DNA from 3 places in the Microbacterium sp. TW_SC_2 genome. Region 2 is predicted to be linked to each of the others. Evidence: predicted binding sites of a transcription regulator. Region 2 holds the regulator's gene; each other region holds the start of a gene.
What was found. The regulator LexA, encoded in region 2, represses DNA repair genes until DNA is damaged. The targets are predictions, from matches to a motif close to TCGAACANNTGTTCGA.
Positions count from the first base shown of each region.

Region 1: the regulator LexA is predicted to act here: its motif matches at 1,280-1,295, upstream of ACWA14_RS01930 (Rv2578c family radical SAM protein).
Region 3: the regulator LexA is predicted to act here: its motif matches at 1,039-1,054, upstream of ACWA14_RS14405 (HNH endonuclease signature motif containing protein).

Region 1 is NZ_CM143952.1:390,602-392,864, forward strand. It holds gene ACWA14_RS01925 (YaeQ family protein) at 1-101, opposite strand, end outside; gene ACWA14_RS01930 (Rv2578c family radical SAM protein) at 154-1,272, opposite strand; gene ACWA14_RS01935 (M15 family metallopeptidase) at 1,417-2,263, shown strand, end outside.
Region 2 is NZ_CM143952.1:2,138,496-2,140,758, reverse strand. It holds gene metE (5-methyltetrahydropteroyltriglutamate--homocysteine S-methyltransferase) at 1-615, shown strand, start outside; gene lexA (transcriptional repressor LexA) at 685-1,371, opposite strand; gene ACWA14_RS10145 (LysM peptidoglycan-binding domain-containing protein) at 1,683-2,051, shown strand; gene ACWA14_RS10140 (histidinol-phosphate transaminase) at 2,115-2,263, shown strand, end outside.
Region 3 is NZ_CM143952.1:2,968,310-2,970,572, forward strand. It holds gene ACWA14_RS14395 (ATP-binding cassette domain-containing protein) at 1-384, shown strand, start outside; gene ACWA14_RS14400 (hypothetical protein) at 462-911, opposite strand; gene ACWA14_RS14405 (HNH endonuclease signature motif containing protein) at 1,065-2,263, shown strand, end outside.

The sequences.
Region 1 (2,263 bases), 1.5 Mb from region 2:
GACGGATGCCGCGCCACCCGCAGCGAGAAGTCCTCGTAGACTCCGCGGTCGGTGTCGGCGAGTTGAACGTCGAAGGTGTGCATTGTCGCGCCGAGAGCCATAACTCCCGAGCCTACGCGGCCGGGGAGTCCTCGCCGACCGGAAGGCGAGTCCTCAGAACAGCATCGGCTGCGCGGGCGATGCCGCCCCCGATCCCGTCGTCCGGAAGGTGACGGCCGCGCTCGGGCGGCCGGTGCTCTGCACGGTTCCCTGACGCCAGATCGATTCGACGTGTCCCTGGCCGGGGCGGATGCCCCGCTGCGGGTAGTCGTCTTCGTGCCGACCGTCGAGGCCGTGCGCCCGGATCAGGGGGCGAGCCCGCTTGGCGAGCCACTGCCGGTACGCCTTCGGGGCTTCGGCGGAGACACCGGGGTACAGCCCGCGGTACGACGAGACGAGATCGGGGCGTGCCTCGCCGAGCCACTGCATGAACCAGGGCTTCACGCCCGCACGCAGGTGCAGGGCCCCGTAGATCACCGTGCGGGCGCCCGCCGCCTTGATGCGCGTCAGGGCGTCGTCGATCGCTGCGACCGAGTCGGTCATGTGGGGCATGATCGGCATCAGGAACACGGTGACGCGGAAACCGGCATCCGCCAAAGCCCGCACGGTGTCGAGCCGGGCCTGCGTGGTCGGGGCGCCGGGCTCGATCGCCTTCTGCAGCGCGTCGTCGTACATCGCGATCGACATCTGCACGTCGATCGGTACGCGCTCGGCGGCCTTCACGAGCAGGGGGATGTCGCGGCGGATCAGCGTGCCCTTGGTGAGGATGGAGATCGGGGTGCCGGATGCCGCGAGCGTCTCGATGATCCCGGGCATGAGCGCGTAGCGCCCCTCGGCCCGCTGATACGGATCGGTGTTCGTGCCCAGCGCGACGGTCTCATGCTGCCAGCTGCCCTTGCGCAGTTCCCTCTCGAGCACCTCCACGACGTTGACCTTCACCACGATCTGCGAATCGAAGTCGGCGCCCCCGTCGAGGTCGAGGTACTCGTGCGTGCCGCGGGCGAAACAGTAGATGCAGGCATGACTGCATCCGCGGTAGGGGTTGATCGTCCAGGCGAACGGCATGCGCGACGCGCCCGGCACGTGATTCAGCGCCGACTTCGACAGCACCTCGTGGAACGTCATCCCCGCGAACTCGGGGGTCGTGACGGTGCGCAGCACGCCTCGGCGCTCCTCCAGGCCGGGGAGCGCGGCAGCATCCGTCTCTTCGAGTTTCTGTCCCTGCCAGCGCATGCTTCATTCGAACATATGAACGGATGCTATGCAAGCTGATTTCGTAGACATGGACGATTCCGGAGCGTGGACGCTCCCCGCTCCCGGACACCGATACATCGGTACCGGGCTGGCTTTCCCCGTCGCGCGGGAGACAATGGAGCAATGCCCTCCCTGCCGCACGCTCAGCATGCGGCCGCGCGTTCCCCCTTGCGCGGCCCGGCTCTGCCGCTCGGCATCGCGGTCACCGCGCTCGGCGTGCTGTTCTCGCTCGCCGGGGCGCCGCTCGCCCCGGCCGCGCCGGCGGCGATGCCGGAGCCGGTCGCGGTGCTGCAGGTTCCCGCCGTCCAGCGGGATGCGACCACGGCGGCCGATCCGTGTGCGAGCGCGGGCGTGCAGGACGCCCTCGCGAAGGGCGATGACGCGGCCGTGATCGCCGGATTCGGTGGCGGCGAGGGCTTCCGCGCGGCGGTCGTCGCGGGCAACGCCCCCTGCATCTCGCTCAGCGACCCCGCGCGCATCTGGGTCGTCGTGAACAAGGCGCGCCCCCTCGAGCCCTCCGATTTCACCCCGGCAGGACTCGGTGAGGTGCCGCTGCAGATGACGACGCTATCGGGGCTCGTGCGCGGCGACGTCGCGGTCGCGGTGGGGCGGATGGCCGATGCGGCGGAGGCCGCGGGGGCGGGCACTGTGGGGGCGAACAACGGCTACCGCTCGTACGGTCTGCAGGTCACGACCTACGACTCGCACGTGCGCGCGCAGGGACAGGAGGGCGCGGACGTCGGCTCGGCGCGCCCCGGTCACAGCGAGCACCAGACGGGTCTCGCGCTCGACGTCGTCGCCTGCGACACGCGGTGCGGAGGGCTCGACGGCTTCGGGGCCACCGCGCAGAGCGCCTGGGTGGCCGAGCACGCGTGGGAGTACGGATTCGTGGTCCGCTACGAGGACGGCGGCAGCCCGGTGACCGGTTACGCGCCGGAGCCGTGGCACCTCCGGTACGTCGGCGTCGACC
Region 2 (2,263 bases):
CCGGTGACGATCCTCGCCTGGTCGTTCGTGCGCGATGACCAGCCTCTGGGGGAGACCGCGAACCAGGTCGCCCTCGCCCTCCGCGACGAGATCAGCGACCTCGAGGCCGCGGGCATCGCGATCATCCAGGTCGATGAGCCCGCGCTGCGCGAGCTGCTCCCGCTGAAGAAGGCGGATCAGGAGGCCTACCTCGACTGGTCGGTCGGCTCGTTCCGTCTCTCCACGGGAGGTGCCGCGGCGGGAACGCAGGTGCACACGCATCTCTGTTACTCCGAGTTCGGGGTCGTGATCGACGCGATCCGTGCTCTGGATGCCGACGTGACCTCGATCGAGGCCGCGCGCAGCCGCATGGAGGTCGTGGCCGACATCGCCGAGGTCGGCTTCGACCACGGCATCGGCCCGGGCGTCTACGACATCCACTCGCCGCGCGTGCCGGGCGTCGACGAGATCGAGGCGCTGCTGCGCCGTGCGGTCGACGAGATCCCCACGCGTCAGATCTGGGTCAACCCGGACTGCGGGCTGAAGACCCGCGGGTACGACGAGACCACCGCGTCGCTGCGCAACATCGTGGAGGCGACGCGCCGCGTGCGCGAGGACATCAGCGTCTCGGCCTGATCCGTCCCCCGCGACGACGAACCGCCCTCCCCGGACATCGGGGAGGGCGGTTCGTCATTCCGGGTGGAGTCAGACCGAGCGCAGCACCGCGACGACCTTGCCGAGCACCGTGGCCTCATCGCCGAGGATCGGCTCGAAGGCGGAGTTGCGGGGGAGCAGCCAGGTGTGGCCGTCGCGACGTCGGAACGTCTTCACCGTCGCCTCGTCGTCGAGCATCGCCGCGACGATCTCGCCGTTCTCCGCGCTGTTCTGGGACCGCACGACCACCCAGTCGCCGTCGCAGATCGCCGCGTCGATCATCGACTCACCCGAGACCTTGAGCATGAACAGGTCGCCCTTGCCGACGAGCTGTCGCGGCAGCGGGAAGATCTCCTCGACCTGCTGATCCGCCGTGATGGGCACCCCGGCCGCGATCCGCCCGACCAGGGGCACCATCGCGGCGTCGCCGACGGGGGTCGCGACGTCGGCGGGGTTCTCTCCGCTGGTACCCGGCAGGTCGATGAGCACCTCCATCGCCCGGGTCTTCCCGGGGTCGCGGCGCAGATAGCCGCTCAGCTCGAGCTGGCCGAGCTGATGCGTGACGCTCGAGAGCGACTTGAGCCCCACGGCGTCGCCGATCTCCCGCATGCTCGGCGGGTACCCGTGCTGCGCGATCGAGGTCTGGATGACCTCGAGGATCGCGAGCTGCTTGGGGCTCAGGTTCTTGCGACGACGAGTACGAGGGGCCTCGGATTCGAGGGCGGAGTTCTCGCTCATGGTGCTCCTTCGGTGCACGTCCCCGACGTCGCTCTTCGAATGTCGGTGGCCCGTGGTGGGGTGTTGCTATCGAAACCGTATCCGAGAAACCGGGCGATCTGGAAGATCTGTTCGAGCGTGTCGCCCGATTCGCGGATCAGGTTTCGAAGAACGCTTGACAGATGTTCGAAATCGAAGATACCTTCGGAACGTAGCTTCGCATCCAGCACTCCCGGCCGAGTGATGAATGCGAACGCTACGCCAACTTCCACCGGCACCAGCGGCGGGTGGCTGATCCCTCGGACACGGGGGACGACGCAGAGGAGCACGACATGAGCACCATCGCCTTCAGTACCGCAGCAGTCATCCCGGCACGCCCGGCGACACGGCTCCGGCTGACGGTGCGCGGTCGTCGCGTGCTGCTCGCCCTCGCCGCGGTCCCGCTGGCGGCCGGCATCGCCTTCGCCGCGATCGGTGGCGGCAGTGCGATCGCCTCCGGCGACGATCTCGGCGCCGCCACGGCGAGCTTCAGCACGGTCACGGTGCTGCCGGGTGACACCCTGTGGTCGATCGCGAGCGCGATCGCCCCCGCGTCCGACCCGCGCGAGGTGATCGGGGAGATCACGCGGCTCAACATGCTTCAGACCGGTGAGATCCAGATCGGCCAGGAGCTCGCGATCCCCGCCCAGTATAAGAGCTGAGCGCCGGGCGTCTTTCTTCCATGGAGCGTCACGCGGCCCCCGGTTCGCGTCAGGCGTTCTAGCATGGGAAGGGTGACCGCTTCACTCGATGACCTGCCGCTTCGCGACGATCTCCGGGGGCTGACTCCCTACGGTGCACCGCAGGCGCCCCTGCCCATCGCTCTCAACGTCAACGAGAACACCCACCCGGTGCCGGATGAGGTCGCGAGCGA
Region 3 (2,263 bases), 830 kb from region 2:
GGGATCGAGATCTTCGCTGACCTGGGCGAGTCCGCCCCGGACCAGCAGTCCGACAGCTCCGACGATGCCGGCGATGCCGAGCACGCAGAAGACGCCGACCCGCGTTCGGCGGCCGTGAGCTCGATGCTCGCCGCGGCGGCACGCGCCTACTACGAGGACGAGCCGAAGGACTACCCGCTCGGCGAGCAGCCGGCCGAGGAGTCGTCGACCTCCGATGACTCGTCGACCGGAGTCATCGACACGGTTCCCCTGAACGATTCGACGGACGAGTCGCCGGCGCACGAGGGCGAGCACCACGAGCACCCGCACGAGGGCGAGCACCGCGAGCACCCGCACGAGGGCGAGCACCACGAGCACCACGACGGCGAGCACCAGCACGGCTGATCCTCGCGCGTGCATCGACGAAGCCCTCCGGACCTGTCGGTCACGGAGGGCTTCGTCGTGGGAGAGGACTGATCGGCTCAGGCCGGTCGTGGCCGGATGACCGGCCTGCGACTGCCCTTGGTCACCGGGATCGGCGAGGTCGCGACGATCTCCTCGACATCGGCGGGTTCATCCGACACATCGAGGCGCAGCGCCTGCGTGAGCGACAGGCCGTGACGGGTCGTGAGGATCAGGCGCCGATATTGCGCGTCTCCGTCGAGGTCGATCACGACACTCGGGCGCCGTCGGCGGATGAGGACGAAGTCGAGGCTGCCTGCGGCCTTCCAGCTGCCCGCGGCGAGCACGGTGGGGATGTGGGTTCCCGGGTTCGGGACGCCGCGCAGCCAGGTCCATGCGTCCTCGGTCAGCTGCACCTTGGTGATGGTGTCGCGCGCGATGCGCAGGTTCTCGCGGTGGAAGGTGACGGCTCGCTCGATCGGAGAGAGCACGACTTCCAGTTGCGTCTGATCGAGGAGCAACGTCACCATGAAGCCAGTCTGCCAGCGAGGCCCTCCCAGTTGTCTGCGACTTGCTCACAGGAACGCAACGATCCGTTGTCGGGTTCCTCCGCCCTCCCCGATGCGCCTCTGTTTTGTCCACAGGTCGTCGCGAGTTTCGAACATATGTTCTATACTGACGGCATGACCGCCACTCCCGATGACCGCATCGCCCAGCGTCGCGCGCTGCTCGATGCCTGGCTGCAAAGGCGTGAGCAGATCGCACGGCTCGAGGCGGAGTGCGCCGATCTGCTCATCGCACGACTCCGGGTGTGCGAGGCCGACGTGCAGGAGAGCCCCTCCCATCGCGACACGATCCACCGGTCGATGGTCGCCGAGTACTCCGCCGCCGGACACGTGGCGAAGGGCAGCATCGAGTACGCCTTCGCGGATGCCGCCTTCCTCGACTCCGATCACCCCACCGTGCGCGGCTCGTTCCGTCGAGGCGCGATCACGGCGGCGCACGTGCGCGAGATCGTCCGCGCCGGCGACATCGTCCGTCAAGCGGTCAGAGACGGACGGGCGGATGCCACGGCACTCGACCTGTATGACAACGCGGCCGTCGTCGTCGCCGAGCATGACACCCCCGCACGCACCCGCGCGCTGGTGCGTCAGATCTCCGCGGCGCTGGCCGGGGAGACGCTCGTCGACCGGCATCGGAGAGCGACGTCCGAGCGCACCGTCACGATGCGCTCCGTCGGCGACGGCCTCGCGCTGCTCACGGTGGTGCTCCCCGAACACCTCGCGGTCGCCGTCATGGACCGTCTCACCCGGCTGGCCCAGCAGGTCGTCGCGGCTCGTGGCGATCATGCGTCAGCGTTCGGCGCACCCTTCGACCCCGGGCCGCTCGATCTCGACCTGCTCGACTCCGGCGCCGATCCGGTGTTCCCCGAGCATCTCGACTGGTCGAGCCCATCCCTCGACGAATGGGTCGTCTTCGGCGAGGGCGGCACCTTCACGACCGACCCGTTGCGCGCGGGCGCCTCCGGCGACGGGAGCGCTCTTCCTCCCGAACCCGAGCCGGAGATCATCCCCGCAGACGAACGCACGATGGACCAGCTCCGCACCGACCTCCTCGCCGACCTGCTGCTCACCTCCGACCCGTTCGCGCTCGCCGGCACGGGTGCGGCGCCCGTGCATGCACGCGTGCAGGTCACGGTGGCAGCCACCACGCTCGCCGGGATCGACGATCGTCCCGCCGAGCTCGACGGACACGGGCCCCTTCATCCCGACGTGGCCCGCGATCTCGCAAGCCGCCACAGCAGCTGGTCGCGACTGTTCCTCGACGCGACAGGCATGGTCACCGAGACGGACACCTACATGCCCACCGAGGGCATGCGGCG